One region of the Cronobacter malonaticus LMG 23826 genome, then DNA from elsewhere that is predicted to be linked to it. Evidence: predicted binding sites of a transcription regulator. Region 1 holds the regulator's gene; each other region holds the start of a gene.
What was found. The regulator sigma-54, encoded in region 1, starts transcription at its own class of promoters, with help from an activator protein. The targets are predictions, from matches to a motif close to GTTGGCACANNTTTCGCTNT.

Region 1 (3,086 bases):
TCGGCCTGCTTGGCCCGAACGGCGCAGGTAAAACCACGACATTCTATATGGTGGTGGGCATCGTGCCGCGCGACGCGGGCGATATCATCATTGATGATGAAAATATCAGTCTGCTGCCACTGCACGCCCGCGCGCGTCGCGGTATCGGCTATCTGCCGCAGGAGGCGTCGATCTTCCGCCGCCTGAGCGTCTATGACAACCTGATGGCCGTCCTGCAGATTCGCGACGATCTCAGCACCGAGCAGCGTGAAGATCGCGCCAAAGAGCTGATGGAAGAGTTCCACATCGACCATCTGCGCGACAGCCTCGGTCAGTCGCTTTCCGGCGGTGAACGCCGTCGCGTCGAGATCGCCCGCGCGCTGGCCGCGAACCCAAAATTTATCCTGCTGGATGAACCCTTCGCCGGCGTCGACCCGATTTCGGTTATCGACATCAAACGCATTATCGAGCATCTGCGCGACAGCGGCCTCGGCGTGCTGATTACCGACCACAACGTGCGTGAGACGCTGGCCGTCTGCGAACGCGCCTACATCGTAAGCCAGGGCCACCTTATCGCCCACGGCACGCCTGATGAAATCCTGCAGGACGAACAGGTTAAACGCGTATACCTTGGGGAAGAGTTCAGACTCTGATAGGGTAGAGCAACAGGCAGAAACGGCGCGCGACCCGGCGCGCCCTGCCGCACAGGTCATTTTGACGTTTACACCTGAGGATTTTTGCTCTGAATATGAAGCAAGGTTTGCAACTAAGGCTTAGCCAACAGCTCGCCATGACGCCGCAGTTGCAGCAGGCCATTCGCTTGTTGCAATTGTCCACGCTGGAGCTTCAGCAGGAGCTGCAACAGGCGCTGGAGAGTAATCCCCTGCTTGAACAAACCGACATTCACGACGAAATTGCCACTCAGGAAACGCAGGACAGCGAAGGGCTGGACACCGCCGAAGCGCTGGAGCAAAAAGAGATGCCGGACGAGCTGCCGCTTGACGCCAGCTGGGACGAAATCTACACCGCGGGCACGCCTTCAGGCACCGGCACCGACTATATCGACGACGAACTTCCTGTCTACCAGGGCGAAACCACCCAGAGCCTGCAGGATTACCTGATGTGGCAGGTGGAGCTGACGCCGTTTTCCGATACCGATCGCGCCATTGCCACAGCGATCGTCGATGCGGTGGACGACACTGGCTACCTCACCGTGACGGTGCAGGATATTCTCGACGGCATGGGCGACAGCGATGGCGATATCGGCCTCGAAGAGATCGAAGCCGTGCTTAAGCGCGTTCAGCGTTTCGATCCGGTTGGCGTCGCCGCCCGGGATCTGCGCGACTGCCTGTTGATCCAGCTCTCGCAGTTTAGCGCCGAAACGCCTTTTCTTGCGCAGGCGCGCCAGATAGTGAGCGATCACCTTGACCTTCTGGCCAACCATGATTTCCGCAGCCTGATGCGCGTCACGCGCCTTAAAGAAGATGTGCTCAAAGAAGCGGTCAATCTGATCCAGTCACTCGATCCGCGCCCCGGCCAGTCGATCCAGACCGGCGAGCCGGAATATGTTATTCCCGATGTCCTGGTGCGCAAGCATAACGGCCGCTGGACGGTCGAGCTTAACGCCGACAGTATTCCCCGGCTCAAAATCAATCAGCAGTACGCCGCCATGTCGGGCAGCGCGCGTAATGAATCCGACAGCCAGTTCATCCGCAGCAATCTCCAGGAAGCCAGATGGCTTATCAAAAGCCTGGAGAGCCGTAACGACACGCTGCTGCGCGTCAGCCGCTGTATCGTCGAACAGCAGCAGGCGTTCTTTGAACAGGGCGAAGAGTATATGAAGCCGATGGTGCTGGCGGATATCGCGCAGGCGGTCGAGATGCACGAATCCACCATCTCGCGCGTCACCACGCAAAAATATCTGCACAGCCCGCGCGGCATCTTTGAATTAAAGTATTTTTTCTCAAGCCACGTGAACACCGAGGGCGGCGGCGAAGCCTCGTCCACGGCCATCCGCGCGCTGGTGAAAAAGTTGATTGCAGCGGAAAACCCCGCGAAACCCTTAAGCGACAGCAAGCTAACGTCTATGCTGTCAGAACAGGGGATCATGGTGGCCCGCCGTACCGTTGCGAAGTATCGAGAATCTTTATCCATACCGCCGTCAAACCAGCGCAAACAGCTGGTCTGACTCAACCGATAAGGAAGACACTATGCAGCTCAACATCACAGGACATAACGTCGAAATCACTGAAGCGTTGCGCGAGTTCGTTAACACCAAGTTCGCCAAGCTGGAGCAGTATTTCGAAAGGATTAACCAGGTCTATATTGTGCTGAAGGTGGAAAAGGTGACGCAGGTCGCCGACGCCACCCTGCATGTGAACGGCGGGGAGCTGCATGCCAGTTCGGAAGGGCAGGATATGTACGCCGCTATTGACGGTTTGATTGATAAACTGGCGCGGCAGCTCACTAAACATAAAGATAAACTGAAACAACATTAATTGTCCGGGCGTTTCGCTGGGACATCGGCGGCTCGCGGCCCGTGCCGTGAGCCGTCGCACCAGAAAACGCTTAGGTGAAATTATGATGAATAATGATTCGGCTCTGCCATTGAGCAATGTTTTGAACCAGGAATGCACCCGCAGCGGCGTACACTGCCAGAGCAAAAAGCGCGCCCTGGAAATTATCAGCGAGCTGGCGGCAAAGCAGCTCAGCCTGCCGCCTCAGGTCGTTTTTGAAGCGATTCTCACCCGTGAGCGGATGGGCAGCACCGGTATCGGCAACGGCATCGCCATTCCTCACGGCAAGCTCGAAGAAGATACGCTGCGCGCCGTTGGCGTTTTCGTCCAGCTCGAAACGCCTATCCCTTTCGACGCCATTGATAACCAGCCCGTCGATCTACTCTTTGCGCTGCTGGTGCCGGCGGATCAAACCAAAACGCATCTGCATACGCTCTCTCTGGTGGCGAAGCGGCTGGCGGACAAAACGATTTGCCGCCGCCTGCGCGCCGCGCAAAGCGATGAGGAGCTTTACCAGATAATCACTGAAACCAGTGAAGAGAATGAATGACCGTGCCGACAGGCACAATCCAGGAGGCACCGGTTACCCGG
Region 2 (3,086 bases), 360 kb from region 1:
GACACGCGGAACGCGTCAGCGTCTTCGGTTTCTTCAACGCGCAGTGCCACGTTGTGCACCAGCTCTTTGTTCAGACGGTCAAGGATCTGACGAGAGGTAACGTATTTACCTTCTTTACCGCAGAACGGAGAGGTGTTGACGTTGAAGTACATAGAAACGGTCGGCTCGTCAACGGACAGCGCCGGCAGCGCTTCGACATTCTGCGGATCGCAGATGGTGTCGGAGATGTTCAGCTCGCCAAGACCGGTGATAGCGATGATATCGCCAGCTTCCGCCAGATCGGTATCGATACGTTCCAGACCCAGGTGGCCCAGCACTTTACCGACTTTACCGTTACGGGTTTTGCCTTCGCTATCGATGATAGTGACCTGCTGGTTCGGCTTCACTTTACCGCGTTTGATGCGGCCGATGCCGATGACGCCAACGTAGTTGTTGTAGTCCAGCTGGGAGATCTGCATCTGCAGCGGGCCGTCGAGGTCAACGTCCGGTGCCGGTACATGGTCGACGATCGCCTGGTACAGCGGGGTCATGTCTTCCGCCATATCAGAGTGGTCCAGACCTGCGATACCGTTCAGCGCGGACGCGTAAACGATAGGGAAGTCCAGCTGTTCGTCGGTCGCGTCGAGGTTCACGAACAGGTCGAACACCTGATCCACAACCCAGTCAGGACGCGCGCCCGGACGGTCAACTTTGTTGATAACCACGATAGGTTTCAGGCCATGGGCAAATGCTTTCTTGGTCACGAAGCGCGTTTGCGGCATGGGGCCGTCAAATGCGTCAACCACCAGCAGCACGGAATCAACCATGGACATTACACGTTCAACTTCACCACCGAAGTCGGCGTGCCCTGGGGTATCAACAATATTGATACGGTAATCATTCCATTTGATCGCGGTGTTTTTCGCGAGGATGGTAATCCCACGCTCTTTCTCCAAATCGTTGGAGTCCATCACGCGCTCTTGAGTTTCAGCACGCTCGTCGAACGTACCGGATTGCTGCAGCAGCTTGTCAACCAGGGTCGTTTTACCATGGTCAACGTGCGCAATGATGGCGATGTTACGCAATTTTTCGATCACAACTTTGCCTCAGGCATTAGAAATAGCGCGTTATTGTACACGTATTAATCGAAGGACTAAACAGGATCACAATCATCTGACGCAAACAAGTGTTGTCGCCAGGCTTTGTGATCCTTTTCACGCAGCGGTAAAAGGGCTATTAAACGTAAATTGCACCAACACAGTGCTTGTTTTTTACACACAGGCACTATATTGGTGCAATCTCTCCATCGTGGTGCAGCCCTTTTGCACTATGACGCGCATCATAGCGCCTTTTTGGGGGAATTTGAAAGTTGGCACAGATTTCGCTTTAAAGAATTCAGGGCGGCAACGCCAATTTTAATAAGTACTGAATACCTCGTTACCACGACGACAATGACAAATCCGGGAGAGTTAAGTATGTCCGCTGAACACGTTCTGACGATGCTGAATGAACATGAAGTGAAGTTTGTGGATCTGCGCTTCACTGATACTAAAGGTAAAGAACAGCACGTCACCATCCCAGCCCACCAGGTGAACGCCGACTTCTTCGAAGAAGGTAAAATGTTCGATGGCTCTTCCATCGGTGGCTGGAAAGGCATCAATGAATCTGACATGGTGCTGATGCCGGACGCCTCCACCGCTGTCATTGACCCGTTCTACGAAGAACCGACCCTGATTATTCGTTGCGACATCCTCGAGCCGGGCACCATGCAGGGCTACGATCGCGACCCGCGCTCCATCGCCAAGCGCGCTGAAGAGTATCTGCGCTCCACCGGCATCGCGGACACTGTCCTGTTCGGGCCGGAACCTGAGTTCTTCCTGTTTGACGACATCCGCTTCGGCAGCTCCATTTCTGGCTCCCATGTCGCGATTGACGACATCGAAGGTGCGTGGAACTCCTCCACCAAATACGAAGGCGGCAACAAAGGCCACCGTCCGGGCGTGAAAGGCGGTTACTTCCCGGTTCCGCCGGTTGACTCTTCTCAGGACATCCGTTCTGTAATGTGTCTGACCATGGAAGAGATGGGCCTGGTCGTTGAAGCGCACCACCACGAAGTGGCCACCGCCGGTCAGAACGAAGTGGCAACCCGCTTCAATACCATGACCAAGAAAGCGGACGAAATTCAGATCTACAAATATGTCGTGCATAACGTCGCGCACCGCTTCGGCAAAACCGCGACCTTTATGCCGAAACCGATGTTCGGCGATAACGGCTCCGGTATGCACTGCCACATGTCTCTGTCCAAGAACGGCACCAACCTGTTCTCTGGCGACAAATATGCGGGTCTGTCTGAGCAGGCGCTGTATTACATCGGCGGCGTAATCAAACACGCCAAAGCCATCAACGCCCTGTCTAACCCGACCACCAACTCTTACAAGCGTCTGGTTCCGGGCTACGAAGCGCCGGTGATGCTGGCTTACTCCGCGCGTAACCGCTCTGCGTCTATCCGTATCCCGGTGGTTGCGTCTCCGAAAGCGCGTCGTATCGAAGTGCGCTTCCCGGACCCGGCGGCTAACCCGTACCTGTGCTTCGCAGCCCTGCTGATGGCCGGTCTCGACGGCATCAAGAACAAGATCCACCCGGGCGAAGCGATGGACAAAAACCTGTATGACCTGCCGCCGGAAGAAGCGAAAGAGATCCCGCAGGTTGCCGGCTCTCTGGAAGAAGCCCTGCAGGCGCTGGACGCAGACCGCGAGTTCCTGACCGCAGGCGGCGTGTTCACTGACGATGCGATCGATGCTTACATCGCGCTGCGTATCGAAGAGAACGACCGCGTTCGCATGACGCCGCACCCGGTAGAGTTCGAACTCTACTACAGCGTGTAATGATTTATTGATGTTGATAGCCAGCGGATTTCAGGTTGTCGCCACTGCGTGAAATCCGCGAATGTTTTTTTGTTGCCGTGGAAACTTTAGCCCATCTTCGGATGGGCTTTTTTCACCATCCGAAACCGGTTTTAACGCCCTTTTTAGCGTTAAAACGCTATAATGCACTAAAATGGTGCAAACCCTGGGGGACTGCTGAATGGCAACAGGCACGCTGCCCGA
Region 3 (3,086 bases), 1.4 Mb from region 1:
GGCAACACGCAGACCGGGCAGCCGGGGCCGTGGATAAACTCGATATTTTCGGGCAGCAGGCGGTCGAGGCCGAATTTAAAAATGGCGTGGGTGTGCCCGCCGCACACCTCCATAATGCGCAGCGGTTTCTGCGCCGTGTGGCTTAAGCGCGGCGCGCGCTCGCACAGCCGGTCAATCAGGCGCAGCACCCGTTCCGGGTTGCGGTACTCATCGACATAACGCATCAGCGGTTCTCCTCGCCATACAGCAGCGCGCCGACATCCGGCTCTACTTCAAACATCGTTTGCAGCGCCTCCAGCGTCTCGCGCGCCTCGCGCTCGTTAATCAGGCTCATGGCGAAACCGACATGCACCAGCACCCACTGGCCGAGGCGCGGCTGGCCGTTCTCGTCATGCGTGCCCACCAGCGTTAAATCGACGTCGCGCCGTACGCCGCACACCTCGACGCGCGCGAGGTTGCCTGCGAGCAGTTCACAGATTTGCCCCGGAATGCCTATGCACATCGCTGTTCCTCCAGCCAGGCGAGCCACGCGCTCATGCCGTCGCCGCGCGTGGCGGAAACCAGCAGGATAGTGATGTTCGGGTTGACCTCGCGCGCGTACGCCATGCATTTTTCAACGTCGAAGTTCAGGTACGGCAGCAGATCGATTTTATTGAGCAGCATCAGCGAGGCGGCGGCGAACATATGCGGGTACTTGAGCGGCTTATCTTCGCCCTCGGTTACCGAGAGCACCGCCACTTTGTGACGCTCGCCGAGATCAAACCCCGCCGGGCAGACCAGGTTGCCGACGTTTTCAATAAACAGCACGCCGTTATCGGCAAGCGGCAGGCGCGCCATCGCGTCCTCTACCATCTGCGCGTCGAGATGACAGCCTTTGCCGGTATTGACCTGAATCGCCGGGGTGCCGGTAGCGCGAATGCGCTCGGCGTCGTTTACCGTCTGCTGATCGCCTTCGATAACGGCGCAGGGCGTAGTGTCGCGCAGGCGTTTGAGGGTCTCGGTGAGCAGCGTCGTTTTGCCGGAGCCGGGGCTGGAGACCAGGTTCAGCGCCAGCTGGCCGCGCGCGGCCAGCCGCTGGCGGTTGCGCTGCGCAATCTGGTTGTTTTTATCGAGCACGTTGATTTCAATCTCCACCATTTTGCGCTGGCTTAAGCCGGGCGCATGGGTGCCCGCCTCGCCGTGGCCGTAGTTGAGTGAGCCATCCGGTGTCTCGTCAGGCGTAAACGTGTTCAGGTTTATTGTTGAGATGGGCGCTACCGCGCGCGGGGCGGCGGCAAAAGGGGCGGCGCGAAACGGCGAATGCGGGTTGTGCTCATCGCCTTCTATATAAAGGTTGCCGTGCTGGCAACCGCAGGTCGTACACATCTTCTACTCCTGTTCTATTTCGAGACGCTTGATTTGCACGCTGTCATTGGCATCGATGCGCAAATCCGCGCTGTGGCAATGCGGGCATCGGCGTACCAGCGTCGTGAGCAACTGAACGTTGCGCTGGCACTGCGGGCACCAGCACTGCGCCTCCTGCTGGCTTAAATGCAGCGCGCAGCCTTCGGCGCGGGTGTCGCGGCACGCCAGCTCAAAGCAAAACTCCAGCGCGCTGCGCTCAACGCAGGAGAACGCGCCGATTTCCAGCCATACGCCGGTAACTTTTCGTGCGCCAAGCTGCTGCGCCTGCTGTTCAATGATTTCTGCTGCCCGCTGGCAGAGGGTGAGTTCGTGCATAACGCCTCCGGTACGTTTTGCGCTTGCGAATGCCACAGGCAATGCAATAACGATGCCAGCGCGGGAGAAAGGTTGCGGGAGGCTGTCGCTGCGGGTGTCGAGGCTGTCGAAATGACATGTCATGACAGGCGGCGTGATATGACGTTTCAGAATAAACCATTTAAAAACAGTTAATTAAAAAATGGCATGGTTCCTGCTAAAGACGGTTATCTCTGTTAAATGAGCTAACCACTATGATCCTGTCCGAACTTAGCCAGAAGGCGGAATTTATCGCCGACCGACACCGCGCGTTACAGGCGCACTGGCACACCTACTGCAATACGCTGGTCCAGGCCATTACGCTGTCGCGCCAGAAGCTGCATCACTCGCTCGGCTGCGAGCCGCAAAACGGGCTGTGCTTCTTTCTTTTTGAGCACTTCGCCATCCGCGTGGAGCAGGCCGAAGGCTTTCACTGCCGCACCATTAACTACCTGATAGCCCGCCGCGACGGCAGCGAAGAGACGCTGCTCGCCACCGCGCAGCTCGACGCAAAAGGCCTGCTGGATGGCGCGGTGGATATCCGCGACCGCGAGCGCGTGCTGGCGCACTACCTCGACAAAATCGGCGCGCTGGTCGACGGGCTCTATGACGCCGTGCAGCACGACGCGCCGCTGCGCATCAGCGAGATCCTGGCGGCAGGCAACACGTCGTCACATTAACCGGGCGAGGTGTCGCCGACTGTCGAAATCGTCCGTCGTCGTCACTTTTCGTCAAAAATGTCCATCACCTGAGGAACACCTGGTGAACCGTTTTATCATTGCCGACTCCACGCTCTGCATCGGCTGCCACACCTGCGAGGCCGCCTGTTCAGAGACGCACCGCCTGCATGGACTGCAATCCAGGCCGCGCCTGACGGTTATGCGTAACCAAAAAGATTCCGCCCCGCAGCTGTGCCACCACTGCGAAGACGCGCCCTGCGCGCAGGTCTGTCCGGTGAACGCCATTACCCGCGAGGCGGGGGCGATTCAGCTCAACGAAAGCCTGTGCGTGAGCTGCAAACTCTGCGGCATCGCCTGTCCGTTCGGCGCGATTGAATTCTCCGGCAGCCGCCCGCTGCATATCCCGGCCAACGTCAACAGCCCGAAAGCCCCGCCCGCACCGCCTGCGCCTGCGCGCGTCGGCGCGTTTCTCGACTGGACGCCAGGCGTGCGCGCCGTGGCGGTGAAGTGCGATCTCTGCCAGTTCGACGCGGACGGCCCGGCCTGCATACGTACCTGCCCGACCGGTGCGCTGAAGCTTGTCGATAACCACGACATCGCCCGCGCCAGCCGCCGCAAACGCGAGCTGACCATTAACGCCGACCTCGGCGATTTATCGCTGCTGCTGCA
Region 4 (3,086 bases), 830 kb from region 1:
GCAGGTTCCCCTACGGTTACCTTGTTACGACTTCACCCCAGTCATGAATCACAAAGTGGTAAGCGCCCTCCCGAAGGTTAAGCTACCTACTTCTTTTGCAACCCACTCCCATGGTGTGACGGGCGGTGTGTACAAGGCCCGGGAACGTATTCACCGTGGCATTCTGATCCACGATTACTAGCGATTCCGACTTCATGGAGTCGAGTTGCAGACTCCAATCCGGACTACGACGCACTTTATGAGGTCCGCTTGCTCTCGCGAGGTCGCTTCTCTTTGTATGCGCCATTGTAGCACGTGTGTAGCCCTGGTCGTAAGGGCCATGATGACTTGACGTCATCCCCACCTTCCTCCGGTTTATCACCGGCAGTCTCCTTTGAGTTCCCGGCCGAACCGCTGGCAACAAAGGATAAGGGTTGCGCTCGTTGCGGGACTTAACCCAACATTTCACAACACGAGCTGACGACAGCCATGCAGCACCTGTCTCAGAGTTCCCGAAGGCACTCCCGCATCTCTGCAGGATTCTCTGGATGTCAAGACCAGGTAAGGTTCTTCGCGTTGCATCGAATTAAACCACATGCTCCACCGCTTGTGCGGGCCCCCGTCAATTCATTTGAGTTTTAACCTTGCGGCCGTACTCCCCAGGCGGTCGACTTAACGCGTTAGCTCCGGAAGCCACGCCTCAAGGGCACAACCTCCAAGTCGACATCGTTTACGGCGTGGACTACCAGGGTATCTAATCCTGTTTGCTCCCCACGCTTTCGCACCTGAGCGTCAGTCTTCGTCCAGGGGGCCGCCTTCGCCACCGGTATTCCTCCAGATCTCTACGCATTTCACCGCTACACCTGGAATTCTACCCCCCTCTACGAGACTCAAGCTGACCAGTTTCAAATGCAGTTCCCAGGTTGAGCCCGGGGATTTCACATCTGACTTAATCAACCGCCTGCGTGCGCTTTACGCCCAGTAATTCCGATTAACGCTTGCACCCTCCGTATTACCGCGGCTGCTGGCACGGAGTTAGCCGGTGCTTCTTCTGCGGGTAACGTCAATCGCTGTGGTTATTAACCACAACGCCTTCCTCCCCGCTGAAAGTACTTTACAACCCGAAGGCCTTCTTCATACACGCGGCATGGCTGCATCAGGCTTGCGCCCATTGTGCAATATTCCCCACTGCTGCCTCCCGTAGGAGTCTGGACCGTGTCTCAGTTCCAGTGTGGCTGGTCATCCTCTCAGACCAGCTAGGGATCGTCGCCTAGGTGAGCCGTTACCCCACCTACTAGCTAATCCCATCTGGGCACATCTGATGGCATGAGGCCCGAAGGTCCCCCACTTTGGTCCGAAGACGTTATGCGGTATTAGCTACCGTTTCCAGTAGTTATCCCCCTCCATCAGGCAGTTTCCCAGACATTACTCACCCGTCCGCCACTCGTCAGCGAAGCAGCAAGCTGCTCCCTGTTACCGTTCGACTTGCATGTGTTAGGCCTGCCGCCAGCGTTCAATCTGAGCCATGATCAAACTCTTCAATTAAAAGTCTGATGCTCAAAGAATTAAACTGTTAGTTCGTAATGAATTAACTGTTGTTCACTTGAGACTTGATATTCGTTTATCGTCCGTAGACGTTAAGATATCAATGCCCCGAGTGCCCACACAGATTGTCTGATAAATTGTTAAAGAGCAGTGCGACGCGCCTTTCGGCCTGCTGTCGCGAGGTGGCGTATATTACGCTTTCCTCTTTCAGAGTCAACCCTTAATTTCAGGATTTTTCTCTCATCGCGCCGGCTATTTCGTGAAGTGCTTCACATTGCCGTCTCGATGGAGGCGCATTATAGGGATCTCAGTTTTCAGCACAACCCTTTTTTCGATCTTTTCTTTCAACTGCTGTTTTTTCATTCTTATTGTTGCGATCCCGCGCGATCTGCTCAACGAACAGACACATTTGCGCTTGCACAGCCGCCAGAATCCAACCAAAGTCTTCTTACGATTGATAAGAAAACGAGGCGAGCATGTCTTCTTCTGTATTACGTCCGTATAAAAACACCTTCCCGACCACAGGCCAGCGAGTGATGGTTGATAGCTCAAGCGTGGTGATTGGCGATGTGAGACTGGCTGACGATGTCGGCGTCTGGCCCCTTGTGGTGATCCGGGGCGACGTTAATTACGTTGCGGTTGGCACGCGCACTAATATTCAGGATGGCAGCGTATTGCACGTTACCCATAAGTCTTCTTATAACCCCGAGGGTAATCCGTTAATTATTGGTGAAGATGTTACCGTTGGGCATAAAGTGATGCTGCATGGCTGCACTATTGGCAATCGCGTCCTGGTCGGTATGGGATCGATCGTGCTTGACGGTGCCGTTATAGAAGATGACGTAATGATAGGGGCGGGAAGTCTGGTGCCGCAGAATAAGCGTCTGGAAAGCGGCTACCTTTATCTCGGCAGCCCGGTAAAACAGATTCGCCAATTAAAAGACACAGAGCTTGAAGGGTTGCGCTACTCGGCAAACAATTATGTGAAGTGGAAAGATGAATATCTGGCTCAGGAAAGCCAAACCCAACCCTGATCGTCCTCTGCCTGAGCAGCGATTAGCTGCTCAGCCTCTTCTTCAAGGTCCCAGCGATGCTGACGGAAAGCAGCTATCCATTCTTCGGGCGACGTGCCTGAAAAACGGGCCACCAGCACAGACTGCGGAATGGCACAGGTGAGCACTATTCCACGCACCAGCGCCGGAAAACAAATCGCCTGCCGCTGCTCATCCCAGTGTTCACGATCCGGGAACTGAATTGCCTGGTTCATTGCGCCAGCTCCTGCCTGAGCTTCTCAATGACAGGCACTACCTCCGGCAGGACACCATGCCAGAGCAGAACCGCGTGCGCTGCCTGGCCCACCAGCATTCCAAGCCCGTCAGCCAGTTGCGTTGCGCCCTGCGCCTGACACCATGCAAGAAAAGGCGTCAGTCCTTTCTGATAGAACATGTCATAGCACATCGTTGTTTTACCAGGCAGCGAAGGCGGAAGCGCCGGGATCTCGCCATGAATCCCGCTGGAAGTGGCATTAATAATGAGATCGAACTCATGATCCGCCAGATCGG

Region 2: a site for sigma-54 is predicted at 1,348-1,367, ahead of glnA (glutamate--ammonia ligase). Genes of this name have one in related genera too.
Region 3: a site for sigma-54 is predicted at 1,760-1,779, ahead of hypA (hydrogenase maturation nickel metallochaperone HypA). Genes of this name have one in related genera too.
Region 4: a site for sigma-54 is predicted at 1,706-1,725, ahead of AFK66_RS01195 (gamma carbonic anhydrase family protein). Genes of this name have one in related genera too.

What each region holds. Positions count from the first base shown of each region.
Region 1 is NZ_CP013940.1:3,709,864-3,712,949, forward strand. It holds gene lptB (LPS export ABC transporter ATP-binding protein) at 1-632, shown strand, start outside; gene rpoN (RNA polymerase factor sigma-54) at 728-2,167, shown strand; gene hpf (ribosome hibernation promoting factor) at 2,190-2,477, shown strand; gene ptsN (PTS IIA-like nitrogen regulatory protein PtsN) at 2,560-3,045, shown strand.
Region 2 is NZ_CP013940.1:4,073,581-4,076,666, forward strand. It holds gene typA (ribosome-dependent GTPase TypA) at 1-1,076, opposite strand, end outside; gene glnA (glutamate--ammonia ligase) at 1,455-2,864, shown strand; gene glnL (nitrogen regulation protein NR(II)) at 3,064-3,086, shown strand, end outside.
Region 3 is NZ_CP013940.1:2,266,086-2,269,171, reverse strand. It holds gene hypD (hydrogenase formation protein HypD) at 1-224, opposite strand, end outside; gene AFK66_RS10755 (HypC/HybG/HupF family hydrogenase formation chaperone) at 224-502, opposite strand; gene hypB (hydrogenase nickel incorporation protein HypB) at 493-1,365, opposite strand; gene hypA (hydrogenase maturation nickel metallochaperone HypA) at 1,369-1,719, opposite strand; gene hycA (formate hydrogenlyase regulator HycA) at 1,953-2,417, shown strand; gene AFK66_RS10735 (4Fe-4S dicluster domain-containing protein) at 2,500-3,086, shown strand, end outside.
Region 4 is NZ_CP013940.1:245,319-248,404, reverse strand. It holds rRNA gene AFK66_RS01200 (16S ribosomal RNA) at 1-1,524, opposite strand, end outside; gene AFK66_RS01195 (gamma carbonic anhydrase family protein) at 2,001-2,558, shown strand; gene AFK66_RS01190 (DUF1488 family protein) at 2,534-2,791, opposite strand; gene aroE (shikimate dehydrogenase) at 2,788-3,086, opposite strand, start outside.